One region of the Streptomyces sp. NPDC048417 genome, then DNA from elsewhere that is predicted to be linked to it. Evidence: riboswitches for the same ligand, from Rfam matches in the RefSeq annotation. Region 1 holds a riboswitch; the other holds the start of a gene.
The links. Region 1 has a riboswitch for ZMP and ZTP ahead of AB0D59_RS09975 (glycine hydroxymethyltransferase). Riboswitches for the same ligand answer to the same signal wherever they lie in the genome.
Positions count from the first base shown of each region.

Region 2: linked by a shared signal. The riboswitch ahead of AB0D59_RS11420 (bifunctional 5,10-methylenetetrahydrofolate dehydrogenase/5,10-methenyltetrahydrofolate cyclohydrolase) and the one ahead of AB0D59_RS09975 (glycine hydroxymethyltransferase) in region 1 are both predicted to bind ZMP and ZTP.

Region 1 is NZ_JBEZKI010000005.1:189,681-198,874, forward strand. Features, by position in the region: gene AB0D59_RS09970 (glutathionylspermidine synthase family protein) at 1-1,132, shown strand, start outside; ZMP/ZTP riboswitch at 1,263-1,352, shown strand; gene AB0D59_RS09975 (glycine hydroxymethyltransferase) at 1,385-2,845, shown strand; gene trpS (tryptophan--tRNA ligase) at 2,988-4,001, shown strand; gene AB0D59_RS09985 (2'-5' RNA ligase family protein) at 4,188-4,766, shown strand; gene AB0D59_RS09990 (decaprenylphospho-beta-D-erythro-pentofuranosid-2-ulose 2-reductase) at 4,862-5,617, opposite strand; gene AB0D59_RS09995 (FAD-binding oxidoreductase) at 5,633-7,033, opposite strand; gene AB0D59_RS10000 (phosphatase PAP2 family protein) at 7,184-7,708, shown strand; gene AB0D59_RS10005 (decaprenyl-phosphate phosphoribosyltransferase) at 7,819-8,757, shown strand; gene AB0D59_RS10010 (GtrA family protein) at 8,754-9,194, shown strand, end outside.
Region 2 is NZ_JBEZKI010000006.1:81,162-90,355, reverse strand. Features, by position in the region: gene AB0D59_RS11460 (SDR family NAD(P)-dependent oxidoreductase) at 1-688, opposite strand, end outside; gene AB0D59_RS11455 (hypothetical protein) at 738-1,274, shown strand; gene AB0D59_RS11450 (MBL fold metallo-hydrolase) at 1,373-2,002, opposite strand; gene AB0D59_RS11445 (S-(hydroxymethyl)mycothiol dehydrogenase) at 2,002-3,090, opposite strand; gene AB0D59_RS11440 (ABC transporter ATP-binding protein) at 3,542-5,320, shown strand; gene AB0D59_RS11435 (hypothetical protein) at 5,404-5,700, opposite strand; gene AB0D59_RS11430 (nuclear transport factor 2 family protein) at 5,873-6,238, shown strand; gene AB0D59_RS11425 (hypothetical protein) at 6,226-6,393, shown strand; ZMP/ZTP riboswitch at 6,411-6,493, shown strand; gene AB0D59_RS11420 (bifunctional 5,10-methylenetetrahydrofolate dehydrogenase/5,10-methenyltetrahydrofolate cyclohydrolase) at 6,520-7,368, shown strand; gene AB0D59_RS11415 (CU044_5270 family protein) at 7,369-8,343, opposite strand; gene AB0D59_RS11410 (sigma-70 family RNA polymerase sigma factor) at 8,336-8,878, opposite strand; gene ctaD (cytochrome c oxidase subunit I) at 8,984-9,194, shown strand, end outside.

The DNA.
Region 1 (9,194 bases):
CTACCCCCTCACCCGCCACCCGGACGGCACCCTGCGCCCGTACTGGGACGAGACCGCCTACTACGTCTTCACCCTCGACGAGGTGGAGGCGCTGGAGGAGGTGGTCGAGGAACTGCACGCGATGTGCCTGGCGGCGGCGGGTCACATCGTTGCGCAGGATCGTTTCGCCGAGCTGGGCATCACCGACCCCCGCATCCGCGCCGCCGTCACCGAGGCCTGGCACCGCCGCGCCGAACTCCCCTCCCTCTACGGCCGCTTCGACCTCCGCTATGACGGCACGGGCCCGGCGAAACTCCTGGAGTACAACGCCGACACCCCCACCTCCCTGGTGGAGGCGGCCTCGGCCCAGTGGTTCTGGATGGAGGACCGCTTTCCGGGCGCCGACCAGTGGAACAGCCTCCACGAACGCCTCGTCGCCGCCTGGCAGCGGCAGGCCCGGCTGCTCCCGCCCGGCATCCCCCTGCACTTCGCGCACTCCTGCGCCGACGAACTCGGCGAGGACCTGATGACGGTCGCCTACCTGAAGGAGACCGCCGAGCAGGCGGGCCTGGACACCGACTGGATCTCCATGGAGGAGATCGGCTGGGACACCCTCTCCGGCCGCTTCGTCGACAACCGACTCCGGTTCATCCGCAGCTGCTTCAAGCTCTACCCGTGGGAATGGCTCACGACCGACGCCTTCGCCGCCCACGTCCTCGACACCCTGGACAACGGCGGCGGCACGGGCACCACGATGTGGATAGAGCCGGCCTGGAAGATGCTGCTGAGCAACAAGGCGCTGCTGGCGATCCTGTGGGAGCTGTATCCGGGGCACCCGAACCTGCTGCCGGCGTACGTGGACGGCCCGCGGGAACTGGCCCGCACGACGGGCTACGTCAGCAAGCCGCTGCTGGGGCGGGAGGGTGCGGGCGTGCTCGTCCACCCGCCGGGCGCGGGGAGCGTCGTACGCGAAGAGCCGTGCTGCTACCAGGAACTGGCCCCGCTGCCCTCGTTCGACGGCAACCATGTGGTGCTCGGCGCATGGGTGGTGGGCGAAGAGGCGGCGGGACTGGGCATCAGGGAGTCGCGGGGCCTGGTGACGGACGACTACGCCCGCTTCCTGCCCCACGTGATCCTGCCCTCCGCCGCCTGACCCGGCCCGGCGGCCCCGGTTCCTGCCGGTGGGGCCCGGCGGCCGTGGCGTCCACCAGTCGGGCAGGCGTGCCGCCCCGCCCGACTGGTGGACGCCATGGCCCTCGGACGAGGCGTGCCCGGTAGTCTGACCAGCGGGCCGTGACTGGCGCGCTGGGATGGGACCGACCATCGGGGAGCGGCCCGTGCCTGATCGAGTGCCGTGCGCCTGGGCCGAACCGTGAACGCCGAACGCCATGTCCGGAGGTCCCGAATGTCCGAGCCCCGTTCCACCGAGCCCCTCTCCACCGAGTCCACCGCGTATCGCGCGGCCCTCGACGTGATCCGCGCGGTCGAGCCGCGCATCGCCGACGCCATCGGCCAGGAGGTCCACGACCAGCGCGAGATGCTCAAGCTGATCGCCTCCGAGAACTACGCCTCGCCGGCCACCCTGCTCGCGATGGGCAACTGGTTCAGCGACAAGTACGCCGAGGGCACCGTCGGCCGCCGCTTCTACGCCGGCTGCCGCAACGTCGACACCGTCGAGGCGCTCGCCGCCGAGCACGCCCGCGAGCTGTTCGGCGCCCGCCACGCCTACGTCCAGCCGCACTCCGGCATCGACGCCAACCTGGTCGCCTTCTGGGCCGTCCTCGCCGACCGCGTCGAGGTCCCCTTCCTCCAGAAGACGGGCGCCCGCCAGGTCAACGACCTCTCCGAGGCCGACTGGGCCGAGCTGCGGCAGGCCTTCGGCAACCAGCGGATGCTCGGCATGTCCCTGGACGCCGGCGGTCACCTCACCCACGGCTTCCGCCCGAACATCTCCGGCAAGATGTTCGACCAGCGCTCCTACGGCACCGACCCGGCCACCGGCCTGATCGACTACGACGCGCTGCGCGCCCAGGCCCTCGACTTCAAGCCGCTGATCCTCGTGGCCGGCTACTCCGCGTACCCCCGTCTGGTGAACTTCCGGATCATGCGGGAGATCGCCGACGAGGTCGGCGCGACCCTGATGGTCGACATGGCGCACTTCGCCGGCCTGGTCGCCGGCAAGGTCCTGACCGGCGACTTCGACCCGGTCCCGCACGCCCAGATCGTCACCACCACCACCCACAAGTCACTGCGCGGGCCGCGCGGCGGCATGGTCCTGTGCGACGACTCGCTGAAGGACCAGGTCGACCGCGGCTGCCCGATGGTCCTCGGCGGCCCGCTCCCGCACGTCATGGCCGCCAAGGCCGTCGCCCTGGCCGAGGCCCGGCAGCCCGCCTTCCAGGACTACGCCCAGCGGATCGTCGACAACGCGCGCGCCCTGGCCGAGGGCCTGACGCGCCGCGGCGCCACCCTCGTCACCGGCGGCACGGACAACCACCTCAACCTGATCGACGTCGAGTCGTCCTACGGCCTCACCGGCCGCCAGGCCGAGTCCGCCCTGCTCGACTCCGGCATCGTCACCAACCGCAACGCGATCCCGGCCGACCCGAACGGCGCCTGGTACACCTCCGGCATCCGCATCGGCACCCCGGCGCTGACCACGCGCGGCCTGGGCACGGCCGAGATGGACGAGGTCGCGGCCCTGATCGACCGCGTGCTGACGGCGACGGAGCCGGGCACGACGAAGTCGGGCGCCCCGAGCAAGGCCTCCCACGTCCTGGACGAGAAGGTGTCGACGGAGATCGCGCAGCGGGCGACGGACCTGGTCGCCGGGTTCCCCCTGTACCCCGAGATCGACCTGGGCTGATCGACGCCCTCAGGGGCAGCGCCCCAGAGGGGCGCGGGGAACTGCGCGACCAGCCGCAACGGCGCCGCAGTTCCCCGCGCACCGGACAACCCCCCCGCCTCGGAGACCAATCCCACCCTCACCCTCTGCGAGAATGGTGAGCATGGCCTCTGATCGACCCCGCGTGCTCTCCGGCATCCAGCCCACCGCCGGCTCGTTCCACCTCGGCAACTACCTCGGCGCCGTCCGCCAGTGGGTGGCCCTCCAGGAGTCCCACGACGCCTTCTACATGGTCGTCGACCTGCACGCGATCACGATCCCGCAGGATCCCGCCGACCTGCGCGCCAACACCCGCCTCGCCGCCGCGCAACTGCTCGCCGCCGGCCTGGACCCGGACCGCTGCACCCTCTTCGTGCAGAGCCATGTCCCGGAGCATGCCCAGCTCGCCTGGATCATGAACTGCCTCACCGGCTTCGGCGAGGCCAGCCGGATGACCCAGTTCAAGGACAAGGCGGCCAAGCAGGGCGCGGACCGCGCCAGCGTCGGCCTGTTCACGTACCCGATCCTCCAGGTCGCCGACATCCTGCTCTACCAGGCCAACGAGGTGCCGGTCGGCGAGGACCAGCGCCAGCACGTCGAGCTCACCCGCGACCTCGCCGAGCGCTTCAACGGCCGCTTCGGCGAGACCTTCACCATCCCCAAGCCGTACATCCTCAAGGAGACGGCGAAGATCTACGACCTCCAGGACCCGTCGATCAAGATGAGCAAGTCGGCGTCCACGCCCAAGGGCCTCATCAACCTCCTCGACGAACCGAAGGCGACGGCGAAGAAGGTCAAGAGCGCGGTCACCGACACGGACACCGTGATCCGCTACGACGCGGTGCTCAAGCCGGGCGTCAGCAACCTCCTCACCATCTACTCCACCCTCACCGGCAAGCCGATCGCCGAGCTGGAGCAGGAGTACGAGGGCAAGATGTACGGCGCGCTCAAGACGGATCTCGCCGACATCATGGTCGACTTCGTGACCCCGTTCCGGGAGCGCACCCAGCAGTACCTGGACGACCCGGAGACGCTCGACTCGGTCCTCGCCAAGGGCGCGGAGAAGGCCCGCGCCGTCGCCGCGGAGACCCTGGCCCAGGCCTACGACAGGGTCGGCTTCCTGCCCGCCAAGCACTGAGCGGAGTGCCGACGGTACCGAGCGAGGCGCCGGGGGCGCTCGGAGCGCTCCGGGGAGCGCACGGGAGCGCTGCACATCACTTCGGCCACGGCTGCCCGGAAGGCGGCCGTGGTCGTACAGTCGATAGCCGGACGGCCGGGTACGAACCCGACACGCGTCCGACCACCACGACCGACAGGAGATGACGTGGGGACCGTAACGATCGGCGTGTCGATCGCGGTCCCGGAGCCTCACGGCAGCCTGCTCCAGGAGCGGCGCGCGGGCTTCGGCGACGCCGCGGCCCACGGCATCCCCACGCACGTCACGCTGCTGCCGCCCACCGAGATCGCCGAGGGCGAGCTGGCCGCCGTTCAGGCCCACCTCGGCGAGATCGCCGCGGTGGGCAGGCCGTTCCCGATGCGGCTGTGCGGCACGGGCACGTTCCGGCCCCTCTCGCCGGTCGTGTACGTCCGGGTGGTCCAGGGGGCGGACGACTGCGCCTGGCTCCAGCAGCGGGTCCGCGCCGCGTCCGGGCCGCTCGAGCGCGAGCTGCAGTTCCCGTACCACCCGCATGTCACCGTCGCGCACGGGATCGACGAGGCGGCGATGGACCGGGCCTTCGCGGAGCTGGCGGAGTACGAGGCCGAGTGGTCCTGCATGGGGTTCGCGCTGTACGAGCAGGGTTCCGACGGTGTGTGGCGGAAGCTGCACGAGTACGTGTTCGGGGGCTCCGTCGTGCCGCCTCAGGTGGGGCATGCGGAGCGCGGGACCATCGCCAGCCGGTAGCTGCGGGCCGGTGGCCGGCCTGTCGCGCCCACGCGGCGGTGCCCGCACATCGACACGGCCCCGCGCCCCTGAAGGGGGCGCTCCCACGGGCGTCGTCAGATCGGTAGCCGTCGGAACACCGACCGCGGTGCGTGCCGCAGCGCCGCCATCACCACCCGCAGCGCCCCCGGTACCCACACCACCTCCGAACGCCGCCGCAGACCCGTCTCGATCGCCGTCGCCACCGCCTCCGGGGTCGTGGCCAGGGGCGCTTCCTCCAGCCCCGCCGTCATCCTCGACCGCACGAACCCCGGCCGTACGACCATCACGTGCACGCCGGTCCCGTGCAGCGCGTCGCCCAGGCCCTGGGCGAACGCGTCCAGGCCCGCCTTGCTGGAGCCGTAGATGAAGTTGGAGCGCCGCGCCCGCTCCCCGGCCACCGACGACAGGACCACCAGGGAGCCGTGACCCTGCGTCTGCAGGGCCCGTGCGCTGACCAGGCCCGCCGAGACGGCGCCCGTGTAGTTGGTCTGCGCCACCCGGACGGCCTTCACCGGCTCCCGCTCGTCGGTCGCCTGGTCGCCCAGGACGCCGAAGGCCAGCAGCACCATGTCGATGTCGCCCTCGGCGAAGACCTTGCCGAGGGCGGTCTCGTGGGACTCGGGGTCGAGCGCGTCGAAGGGGACGGTGCGGACGTCGGCGCCCAGGGCGCGCAGGTGTCCGGCGGCGTGGTCGAGCGCGGGGGAGGGGCGGCCGGCCAGCCAGACCGTGCGGGTACGGCGGGCGATCAGCCGGCGCGCCGTGGCCAGCGCGATCTCGGACGTACCGCCGAGGACGAGCAGGGACTGGGGCATTCCGAAGGCGTCCTTCATGACAGCGATCAGCTCCTAGAGGCCGAGACGGCGGGACAGGTCGGAGACGAACACCCCGCGCGGGTCCAACTCCGCGCGCAGCGCGCGGAAGTCGGCGAGCCGTGGATACATCACGGCGAGCAGGTCGGGGCGCAGCCGGGCGTCCTTGGCGAGGTAGACGCGGCCGCCGGCGCCCGCGACCTCCTCGTCCAGTTCGTCGAGGAACGCGCCGAGGCCGGGCAGGGCGGCCGGGATGTCGAGGGCGAGGGTCCAGCCCGGCACGGGGAAGGAGAGCCAGCCGGGGTCGGCGTCGCCGAAGCGCTTGAGGACGGCCAGGAAGGACGGGCAGCGGCGCTCGGAGACACGGGCCACGATCCGGCGCAGGGCGTCCTCCTGGCCGTATCCGACGACGAACTGGTACTGCACGAAGCCGCCGCGGCCGTAGACGCGGTTCCAGTGCGGGACGCCGTCCAGGGGATGGAAGAACGCGGAGATGCGCTGGAGTTGGCCGGTACGCGCGCGTGGCGCCTTGCGGTACCAGAGTTCGTTGAAGAGGCCGACGGTGGTGCGGCCCAGGAGGCCTTCGGGGACGAACGCGGGGGCGGCCGGAAGCTGACGGGGGCGGAAGGCCAGTGGTGCACGCCCGGCGCGTGTGCCCTCCCCGAGCGCCTCCCGGGGCGCATGGTCGCCGCGTGTGAGCACCGCGCGCCCGGTCGCCGCCCCGCGCGCCAGCAGGTCGATCCAGGCGACCGAGTAGCGGTAGCGGTGGTCCGTGGTGGTCAGGCGGTTCATCAGGTCGTCGAGGTCGGTGGCGCGTTCGGTGTCGACCGTCAGGTACGACGTCTCGACCGGGAGGAGGCGGACGGTCGCCGTGAGGATCACTCCGGTCAGACCCATGCCGCCGGCCGTCGCGTCGAACAGCGGGGTGCCGCGGCTCACCGTGCGGACCTGGCCGTCGGCGGTGAGGAGTTCGAAGGACAGCACGTGACGGGAGAAGGATCCCGAGACATGGTGGTTCTTGCCGTGGATGTCGGCGCCGATCGCGCCGCCCACCGTCACCTGGCGGGTCCCCGGGGTCACCGGGACGAACCAGCCGAGCGGCAGCAGCACCTCCGTCAGGCGGTGCAGGGAGACCCCCGCGTCGCACAGGAGGGTGCCGCCGTCGGCGTCGATGGCATGGATGCGGTCGAGGCCCGTCATGTCGAGCACGGCGCCGCCGGCGTTCTGCGCCGCGTCCCCGTACGCCCGTCCCAGCCCCCGCGCGATACCGCCGCGCGCCCCGCAGTTCCGGATCGCGTTCGCCGCCTCCTGGTACGTCCGGGGACGGATCAGGAGGGCGGCGGTGGGGGCGGTGCGGCCCCAGCCGGTGACGGGGACGGTGGTTCCGGGGGGTGCGGACTCGGCGGGACCTGCGGACCCTCCAGGCTTTCCAGGCATGAGGACGACCGTATCGCTGCCGTATGGGTGTTATGAGTGCTATTGGCGATTGATTACGGAAGATCACCTGACTCCCCGAAACGGGTGATTATCGGAATGTCGCTCAATATGGTCGTAGCTTTGGCGTGGTCAAGGTGAACAGTGAGTCCAATGGACGACATGGACCACCGGATCCTCTCCGCACTGCACGCCTGCGGTGCCGATCCACGCGTCGCGTCGGCCGCGCGCGGTCTCTCCCTCGCCGGTGAGCACGGCGCGCTCTGGCTCGCGGCGGGCCTCGCCGGGGCCGCCGTGGACGGCGCGCGGCGCGACGCCTGGCTGCGCGGCACGGCGCTCGTCGCGGGCGCGCACCTCGGCAGCATCGGCGTCAAACGGCTCGTGCGCCGTGCGCGCCCTGCGCATGTCCGGCCCCGGGTGCGCACCGCGGGCCGGCACTCCTTCCCCAGCTCGCACGCCACCTCCGCGGCGGCCGCCGCCGTCGCCTTCGGGGCGCTCGGCGCGCCCGCCCTCGCGCCCCTGGCGGCCGCCATGTGCCTCTCCCGGCTGGTCGTCGGCGTGCACTACCCGACGGACGTCGCGGCGGGCGCGGCCCTGGGGGCGTTCACGGCGCGCGCCGGGGCGCGATGGATGCGCGGGGGAGTGCCCGGTGCCTCGTACGCGGGGAGGCAAGGGTGACCGAGACCGCGCACGCCGCCACCGGAGCGACCGCCGACGGTGCCGCTGAAACGAATCTGCACGAGCAGCGCGGCCACCCCGCCCGGCCGCAAGACCCAGTGCAAGACCCAGTGCAGGAACCAGCGCACGGACCCGCGAACGGACCGGCACGCGCGCGTGTCACCACCGGCGAACTCCTCAAGGGCCTGCTGAAGACCACCCGTCCCAAGCAGTGGGTCAAGAACACACTCGTCATCGCGGCCCCGGCCGCCGCCGGCCGGCTCTTCTCCGGGCCCGCGCTCCTGACCCTCACCCTCACCTTCGTCCTCTTCACGGCCTGCGCCGCCGCCGTCTACCTGATCAACGACGCCCGGGACGCCGACGCCGACCGCGCCCACCCCACCAAGTGCCGCCGCCCGGTCGCCGCGGGCCGGGTCCCGGTCCCCGTCGCCTACGCGGCAGGAGGCGTCCTGGCCGTCCTGGGACCGCTGCTGGCGGCCTGGCTGACCCCGCCCCTCGTCCCGGCCCTCCTGATCGCCTACCTGGGCATGCAACTGGCGTACTGCGTCGCCCTGAAGCACGTCCTGGTGGTCGACCTCGTCGTCGTCACCACGGGCTTCCTGATGCGGGCGGTGATCGGCGGGGTCGCGCTCGGCATCCCGCTGTCCCGCTGGTTCCTGATCACCACCGGCTTCGGCGCGCTCTTCATGGTGTCGGCCAAGCGCTACTCCGAGGCCGTGCAACTGGCCGGGAAAGCGGGCGCCACGCGCGCGTTGCTCACCGAGTACACCACCGGCTACCTCCGCTTCGTCTGGCAGCTCGCCGCCGGCGTCGCCGTCCTCGCCTACTGCCTGTGGGCCCTGGAGGGCCACCACACCCCCGCGGCGGGCCTGCTGCCGTGGCGTCAGCTGTCCATGGTCGCCTTCATCCTGGCGATCCTGCGCTACGCCGTCTTCGCCGACCGGGGCACCGCCGGCGAGCCCGAGGACGTCGTCCTGCGCGACCGCGCCCTCGCCCTCATCGGCCTGGCCTGGCTCGCCATGTACGGGCTCGCGGTGGCCCACTGGTGACCGCGGAGCCGGGCCGCCCGCACCCCGTCCGCGCGAGTCCCCCGCCCCCGCGCGAGCTGATCGGCTTCGCGACCGTCGGCCTGCTCGCCTACGCCGCCGACCTCACCCTCTTCAGCCTGCTGCGCGGGCCGGCCGCCCTCGACCCGCTCACCGCCAAGTCCCTGTCGTTCCTCGCGGGCTGCACGGTCGCCTACCTCGGCAACGCGCGCGGCACCTACCGCCAGGCACGCCTGTCCGGGATGCGCCCCTACGCCGTCTTCGTCGCCGTGAACCTCGCCGGCGCTCTGGTCCAGCTGCTCTGCCTCGCCGTCAGCCACTACGGTCTGGGGCTCACCTCACAGCGCGCCGACACCGTCTCCGGCGCGGTCGTCGGGATGGCGCTCGCCACAGTTCTGCGCTTCTGGGGTACCCGTACATTGGTCTTCCGCGCGGAGGGC
Region 2 (9,194 bases), on a different contig from region 1:
CGAGGAAGGCGACGGCCGCGGCGACGTCCTCCGGCTCCCCGACCCGGCCGAGGGGGTAGAGCGGCCGGAGGGCGTCGAGTTCGTCCTCGCGTCCCGCCCACGCCGAGGTGCGGACCGTGCCCGGCTCCACCAGGTTCACCCGGACCCCGCGCGCGGCCGCGTGCCCGGCCAGGGTGCGGGTCAGCGAGCCGAGGCCGGCCTTGGCCGCGCTGTAGGCGTGGTTGCCGAAGTCTGCCCCGGCGTTGACGGAGCCGATGCTGACGACGGCGCCCCGGCCGGAGTCCGCCAGGTGCGGCAGGGCGGCCCGGCAGCAGCGGTGCACGCCGGTGAGGGTGATGTCCAGGTCGAGGTCCCAGCCGTCGTCCGGCTGGTCCTCGAAGAGCGGGACGTCCGGGGTGCAGTGCGCCGCGCAGTTCACCAGCACGTCGAGTCCGCCGAAGGAGCCGACGGCACGGTCGACGGCGGCCGCCACGGAGTCCCCGTCGGCCACGTCGCAGCCGAACGCCTCGACGGCCAGCCCCTGTTCGCGCAGCGCGGCCGCCGTCCGCTCGGCCTCGGACAGGTCCCGGTCGGTCGCCAGCACCCGTGCGCCCTCCTCGGCCAGCCGCCGGGCGACGGCCGCGCCGATGCCGCGGGCCGCGCCCGTGACGAGAACCCCGTGTCCCGCAAAGCGATTGAGTCCGGTCATGGCACGACCGTACGGGCGGAAGGATCAACAGGACAGATAGCGTGCGGCCATGTCCGCGTTCTTGCAGCAACTCCCCGCTCTCATAGGCGTCGTGATCGGCGCGCTCGGCTCGTATCTCGCCGTGGTGCGGGGTGATCGGGCGCGGTTCCGGCGGGAGCAGGAGGCGCGCTGGGAGGAGCGGCGGCTGGCGGTGTACACCGACTACGCGCGGGCGCTGAAGAAATCGGTGAACCTCGCCTACCGCGTCGCCGCCCATCTCGGCAACGACCCGCATCCGCACCCGATCTCGCCGGCCGAGGCCGAGTCGCAGCTGGCGGCGGCCACCGACGGCCGCGACCCGGCCGGGGAGGCGCTGATCATGCTGGGCAGCCGGGAGGTGGTCGAGCGGGCACGGGAGTGGGTGACCACGGTGATGGCCATGGAGCGGTTCATGCGCGCGGGGACGGTCGACCCGGACGCCTGGCAGGACCTGCTGGCTCGGCAGCGGGCCTGCCGCGAGCGCTACTACACCGCCGTACGCGAGGATCTCGCGCTGCCTCCGGGGCACCCGGCGCTCTGGCCGACGCGGGCGGTGTCCGACGGGTGAGGGGCGTGCCGGTTCCGCGGTGGCCGGTGGCGGGATTTCCGCGGAAGCCTGACATCCCCTGTGGTCTTTTCCTGGCGGCTGCCGTCCGCCCGGACGGGTCAGTGCCCTCGGGTGATCCACTCCTCCAGATGGGGGGCCTCGGCGCCGATGGTGGTCGACTCGCCGTGTCCGGTCAGGACCTTCGTCTCCGGCGGGAGGGTGAGCAGCCTGTCCCGGACGGAGTCGATGATCGTCGGGAAGTGGGAGTACGACCGTCCGGTGGCGCCGGGGCCACCCTGGAAGAGGGTGTCACCGGTGAAGACGACGGCCAGGCCGGGCTCGTGGAGGCAGACGGCGCCGGGCGCGTGGCCGGGTGTGTGCAGCACGGTCAGGTCGGCGCCGGCCGCCTCGATGACGAGCCCGTCGGTCAGATGGTTGTCGGGGTCGCGGTCGGGGTGGGTGAGCTTCCACAGCGGCAGGTCGTCGGGGTGCAGCCAGATCTTGGCGCCGGTCAGGTCCGCGAGGGCGGGGGCGGCGTCGATGTGGTCGTTGTGGGCGTGGGTGCACACGATCGCCTTCAGTACGCGGTCGTCGACCGCCTCGGCGATGGCCTCGGCATCGTGGGCGGCGTCGATGACGATCACTTCGCGCTCGTCGCCGATGATCCATACGTTGTTCTCGACGTCCCAGGTGCCGCCGTCGAGGGTGAACTGTCCGGAGGTGACGAGGCGTTCGATGCGCGTGGTCATCAGAGCAGCACCACCGAACGCAGCACGTCGCCCTGGTGCATCCGGTCGAAGGCCTTCTCCACCTCGTCGAGCTGGATGGTCTCGGTGACGAAGGCGTCCAGCGGCAGCCGGCCCTGGAGGTGCAGGTCGATCAGCACGGGGAAGTCCCGGGAGGGCAGGCAGTCGCCGTACCAGCTGGACTTGAGCGCCCCACCGCGGCCGAAGACGTCGAGGAGCGGCAGTTCGAGTTTCATCTCGGGGGTCGGTACGCCGACGAGCACCACCGTGCCGGCGAGGTCGCGGGCGTAGAAGGCCTGCCGGTAGGTCTCCGGGCGGCCGACCGCCTCGATGACGACGTCGGCGCCGAAGCCGCCGGTCAGCTCGCGGATCGCCTCGACGGGGTCGCCTCCGCGCGAGTTGACCGTGTGGGTGGCGCCGAGAGTACGTGCCGTCTCCAGCTTCCGGTCGTCGATGTCGACGGCGATGATCTTCGCGGCGCCCGCCAGCCGGGCCCCGGCGATCGCCGCGTCGCCGACCCCGCCGCAGCCGATCACGGCGACCGAGTCACCCCGGCCGACGTTGCCCGTGTTGATCGCGGCGCCGATGCCGGCCATCACCCCGCAGCCGAGCAGTCCGGCGACGGCCGGGGAGACGGCCGGGTCGACCTTGGTGCACTGTCCGGCGGCGACCAGCGTCTTCTCCGCGAAGGCGCCGATACCCAGCGCCGGGGACAGCTCCTGTCCGGTCGAGGCGAGGGTCATCTTCTGCTCGGCGTTGTGGGTGTTGAAGCAGTACCAGGGGCGGCCGCGCAGACAGGCCCGGCAGTTCCCGCACACGGCACGCCAGTTGAGGATCACGAAGTCCCCGGGCGCCACCTCCGTGACACCCTCGCCGACCGACTCCACCACTCCGGCGGCCTCGTGACCGAGCAGGAACGGGAACTCGTCGTTGATTCCACCCTGTTTGTAGTGCAGGTCGGTGTGACAGACCCCGCAGGCCTGTACCTGTACGACGGCTTCGCCGGGCCCGGGGTCCGGCACCACGATCGTCTCGACCCGCACCGGCTCGTCCTTGCCCGGTGCGATCACGCCGCGTACTTCCTGCGCCATGGACCTGACCCTTTCGTCGCTCTGCTGACGTGCCTGTCTTCCGACCCTACGCGTGACCGATCGGTAACGGCACGGAGCACGTCGATCGTTGCGGATCTTTCCGATGCGGATACCCCCCGGGGGTGATGCGACCGGGATCGAGGACAGAGTGCCGGCGTATGGCCGACGCGGCCGGCCCTTCAGCTGCCCGGTGGCCCCGCCGTCCGCCCCGCCGGGCGCGCCCCGCGGGTGGTGGGCCGGGAAGGCCTGGTCCGCTGCACCGCCGGTGTGCCGGTCCTCGCCGGGCCGGGGCTCGGGCGGCGCACCCGGGCCGGCCGCTGCCGGCGGCCGGCCCGGCGGACCTGGCCGCGGCCCTGGCGAAGATCGGTTCCGCCCGTGGGTGACCGGGCCCGGGGCCGGGGTCGCCCGACGTAGCCTTGGTGCGCCGCCCACCGCCCGGACGAGGAGCACCGTGACCACCGCAGACGCAGTTCCGCCGCGACGGACGGGAGACCGGACCGGTCCGTCTGCGTTCCGGCTGCTCCTCTCCTATGTACGGCCGCACCGCTGGGCCCTGTTGACCGGTGCGGTGCTCTCGCTGCTGACCGGGGGGACCGGGCTGCTGCTGCCGCTGGTGGCACGGGGGTTGATCGACGACCTGTCCCACGACCGTTCCATCACCGGGAAGCTGCTCGCGATGGCGGGTCTGGTGGTCACCAACACCGTGGTCGGCGCCCTGGGTTCGTATGTGCTGCGGCGCACCGCCGAGTCGGTGGTGCTCGGGGCACGGCGCACCCTGTCGTCGTACCTGCTGCGGCTGCGGATCACCGCCGTGGACCGGACCGAACCCGGTGACCTGATGGCGCGGATCACCTCGGACACCACCCTGCTGCGCGAGGTCACCACCGACTCCCTGGTCGCGCTCGGCACCGGCGGGCTCACCCTGGTCGCCACCGTGGTGATGATGGGCGTGGTCGACCCAGTGCTCCTGGGCGTCACGCTCGCGGTGATCGCCGCGACCGGCATGGTGCTGGGCGCGATCGTGCCGCGCATCAACCGGGCGAGCCGGCGGGCGCAGGACGCGGTCGGGGTGATGGGGGCCTCGCTGGAGCGGGTGCTGGGCGCGCTGCGCACCGTGAAGGCGTCGGGCGCCGAGCACCGCGAGGAGCGGGCGCTGCACGAGGCCGCCGAGGAGTCCTGGCGGCAGAGCGTGCGGGCCGCCAAATGGTCGGCCGCGGCGGGCAACACGGCGGGGCTCGCGATGCAGCTGGCGTTCATCACGGTCCTCGCGGTGGGCGGAGCAAGGGTGGCGACGGGCGCGATCGGCGTCGGCACCCTGGTCGCCTTCCTCCTGTACGTCTTCTATCTGATGTCGCCGATCCAGCAGGTCGTCGGCGCGATCACGCAGTACCAGACCGGTGCCGGCGCGCTCGCCCGGATCCAGGAGGCGCTCCGGCTGCCCGCCGAACCCCCTTCCGCGCCCGCCGAGTTGCCGTCCGCCGGCGCCGAACCGGCCACCGTCACCTTCACCGACGTCCGCTTCCGCTACGCCGACGACCTGCCGTACGTCCACCACGGAGTGAGCTTCGCGATACCCGCCCGGGGCATGACGGCGTTCGTCGGTCCGTCCGGCGCGGGCAAGACCACCGTCTTCTCGCTGATCGAGCGGTTCTACGACCCGGAGTCCGGCACGATCACCCTCGACGGCCGCCCGCTCACCGACTGGGAACTGCCCCTGCTGCGCTCGGCCATCGGATACGTCGAGCAGGACGCGCCCGTGCTGTCGGGGTCGCTCAGGGACAACCTGCTCCTCGGCAATCCGGAGGCGGACGAGGACACGGTGACGCGGGTGCTCAAGACGACCCGGCTGGACGGTCTGGTGGCGCGGCTGCCGCAGGGCCTGCAGACGCTGGTCGGGCACCGCGGGACCAAGCTGTCCGGCGGGGAGCGGCAACGGGTCGCGATCGCGCGGGCGTTGCTGCGCCGGCCCCGGCTGTTGCTCCTGGACGAGGCGACCTCGCAGCTGGACGCGGTGAACGAGGCGGCTCTCAGGGACACGGTCGCCGATGTGGCGCGGTCGACGACGGTGCTGGTGGTCGCGCACCGCTTGTCGACGGTGACGATGGCCGACCGGATCGTGGTGATGGACGCGGGCCAGGTCCGCGCGGTGGGCACGCACCGGGAGCTGGTGGCGGCGGATCCGCTGTACGCGGAGCTGGCGGCGACGCAGTTCCTGGCCGCCGAACACTGAGCACCCGGCACCTGGCCGCCGAGCCACCGGATACGGCGGAGGGCCGCCCCTTTCCGGGACGGCCCTCGGAGAACGGCCGGGGGTCAGTACTCGATGCCCGGCACCAGCCCCATGGCGGGCGCGGCCAGATCGGTGATCTGGTGCAGTTCGCCCAGCTTGTGGAGTCCGTTCAATCCCTGGACCTGCTCCGAGACCGTGGGGATCTCGTCCTTGTACTCCGCCGGGATGTCACTGCGGGCCAGCGAGTCGAGCACGCCGAGCGGGCTGAGCTTCCCGGGGTGCTGCGCGCCCGCGTCGGCCGCGTTCGCCAGCGGCGCGGCGAGGCCGGTGACCCCGACCGCGAGGCCGACGGCGGCGACGATACGTCGTGTTGAGATCATGTCTCCAGCAACGGCCCGGGCGTCCGGCCGGACACGGGCAGCCGGTCCCCCTCACCCGTCAGGCGGAGCGCCCGGCCTGCGCTTGCCGAGCCCGGCGGGTCGGAGGAGGCTCGAAGGTGGGGCTCTGGCGGCCCGCTCCGCATCGGGTCGCGGGCTCCCGCAGGAGGTCACCATGGGCACCGCGACAGGCTCCACGTTCGACACCGAGACACTGCGCCGGGCCGTGGAGGGAAACACAGGGAACACCCTGCTGGCGCTCTACGCGGACGACGCGGAGATCCGTATCGTCGACCGCACCGCCCAGCCCAGCCATCCCAAGGTCCTGCACGGCCGCAGGGACATAGCCGCGATGCTGGACGACGTCTACAGCCGGGACATGACGCACAAGCTGGACCAGTGCATCGTGCAGGGCGACCGGGCCGCCTACAGCGAGTCCTGCGAGTACGCGGACGGCGCCCGGGTGCTCGCCGAGTCGATGATCACGCTGCGCGACGGAAAGATCACCGAACAGATCATGATCCAGGCATGGGACGAGTAGCCGGAAGGACCGCGAGGGTCCAGGTCAGCGCCCGGCTGACCTGGACCTTCTCGGCAGGGGCCGGGCTCGGGCAGCGCCGCCGCACGCGTCCGCGTACGTCCGTCATGCTGCTGCGGACGGCCCTGCGGGCGGCGCACCGCCGTGGGAAACGCTGAGTGTCTCGGTTACGCTGGGCGCGGGCCGTGACTGGCGCTGAGGTGGAGCACCACCGGGGAGCGGCCCGCACTGTCGATGCCGTGCGCCTGGGCGATCAAGGTCGAACCAGCTCAGGAGTGTGCCGCATGACCCCTGCCCGTCTCATGGACGGAACCGCCGTCGCCCGCCGGATCGTCGAGCAGACCGCACAGCGGGCCGCCGAGTTCACCGCACGCACCGGCACCACGCCGTGCCTGGCGACCGTGCTGGTCGGCGAGGACCCGGCCTCCGTCACCTACGTCCGGATGAAGCAGAACCGCAGCCGCAAGGCCGGTATCGCCTCCCGGCACGTGGCGCTGCCCGCCACCACGACCACCGAGGAACTCGTCGGCACCCTGCGGGAGTTGTCGGCCGACCCGGCGGTGCACGGCATCCTGTTGCAGCACCCGGTCGGCGAACACATCGACGAGCGGGCCGCGTTCGAGGCGATCGCGCCGGAGAAGGACGTGGACGGCGTGACCTTCGCGTCGTTCGCGACGATGAGCTTCGGCCTGCCGGGCTTCGTCTCCTGCACGCCCGGCGGCATCCTGCGCCTGCTCGACGCGTACGACGTGGACCCGGCCGGGAAGCGGGCGGTGGTCGTCGGCCGCAGCGCGATCCTGGGCAAGCCGGTCGGCATGCTGCTGCTCGCCCGCGACGCCACCGTCACCTACTGCCACTCTCGCACCGCCGACCTCTCGGCCGCCGTTCGCGAGGCCGACATCGTGGTCGCCGCCGTCGGCCGTCCCCGGCTGATCCGGGGCCAGGACATCAAGCCGGGGGCGGTCGTGCTCGACGCGGGCTACAACGAGGGGAACGTCGGTGACGTCGATTTCGACACCGCGATCGAACGGGCCTCGCTGATCACGCCGGTGCCGGGCGGGGTCGGCCCGATGACCATCGCCGTGCTGCTGGAGCAGACCGTCACCGCCGCCGCCCGGCAGTTCGGGGTGTGATCAGCGCATCCAGGCGCTGTAGTCCATGACGTCACCGGCCCGCACGCCGTACTCGGGATCGTCCCGGGTGAACGTGGTCTCCAGGCCGAGTACGGCACCGGTGGCCGGGTCCAGGATCAGCATCCGCCGGGCGCCCGAGGCCTCGTCGTGGACGTACGCCTGCCCGGTGCGGCCGAGCCGGTCGGTGACCTGGCCGAGCGGGCGCAGCCCCTTGGCGTCGGCGAGGAGTTCGGCCAGGGCCGCCGACTCCCGCGCGCCGAGCGTCCAGTTGTCGAGCAACTCGTCGGTGGCCTCCAGGAGCTCCGATGTCGTGAGGGTGTGGCCGTAGATCAGCTCGGTCAGGTAGGTGCGCAGTTTCGCCGGGTCGTGCGGGGGTGTGGCGAGCGGCGGGGCGTCGCCCCACATCGGCGGGAAGGTGCGCCGGCTGAGCACATGGCCGTCCTCGACCAGCCGCGGCCGGTCGCCGTCGTCGGTGAGGACCGGGCGGCCGGGGTGGGCCGGATCGGTCGCCACGACCAGCTCGGTGTGGCTGCCGTCGGCCGCCCAGCGCACCACCCTCTCCTCGGGCAGCGTGACCGGCGGCCTGCCGTCGCTCATGCCGAGGCTCCAGGACTGCACGTGGGTGCCCTGGCGCAGCGCCGGGGACCCGTCCTGGGCCGCCACGGCGGCCAGTTTCGCGACCTCGGCGAGCGGTACGGGGGTGGAGTGGACGCGGACGGCCAGCGGCCGGGGTGCGGCGACCGCGGGAGTGCCCGCGGAACCGCCGAGCAGCAGGGTCAGGGCGGTGGCGACGACGAGGGCCGCGGCGAGCGACCACAGCAGCCGCGGCCGGGTCCGGCGCCCGGGGTGGGGGGCGCCGTGCAGCAACCGGGAGAGGTGGCGTTCGGCGATGTGGTCCAGCGGGCCGTCGCCGAAGTGCGGGCCGGCGGCGGGCACGGGGTCGGCGGCGCGCAGCAGTTCGAGTTCGTCAGCCATGGCGGTGTCCCTCGGGAAGAGCCTCGGCGGCAGGGGGGCGCAGTCGGTCTATCTCGGCTCTTAGCCGACGGCGGGCGCGGTGCAGCCGCATCGCCGCCGCCCGGCTGCCGCAGCCCAGGGCGACCGCGACCTCGTCGACGCCGAGTTCCTCCCACGCGGTCAGCCGCAGTACCTCCTGGTCGGCCGGGGAGAGCCGGCCCAGTGCCTCGTGCACCCAGGAGCCGGGCCGCTCGCTGTCCGGGCCGGCCACGGTCTGCCGTCCGTGCGCGGTCTCGTCGTTGCCCAGCCGGTCCACCAGCCGGCGCCGGCGCCCGTATCCGCGTACCGCGTTGGCGAGGCAGTTGCGCGCCACGCCGTACAGCCAGGGCAGCGGGACCGCCGGCAGGTCGGCGCGGCGGCGCCAGGCCACCGTGAACACCTCCGCCACCACTTCCTCCACCTCGCTGGTCCGCCCGTCCAGTCGCCGCGCGACATAACGGCTGACCGCCCAGTAGTGCTCGCGATAGGCAGCGGCGAAGATCTCGTCGTTGCTCATGTTCGGTTCTTGTCCGGCACCTTCCCGATCGTCACACCCTTCTCGGTGACGCTCGTCGCACCAGTGAAGTGTGACCGGCTCGCCCGGCCCGGACACAGGCGGGGCATGAGGAACCTCAAGTGGCTCACGACCACGGATCACAAGACGATCGGCACGCTGTACCTGGTCACAGCGTTCTCGTTCTTCTGCGTCGGTGGCGTGATGGCCCTGTTCATGCGCGCCGAACTGGCCCGGCCAGGTCTGCAGATCATGTCGAACGAGCAGTTCAACCAGGCGTTCACGATGCACGGAACGATCATGCTGCTGATGTTCGCGA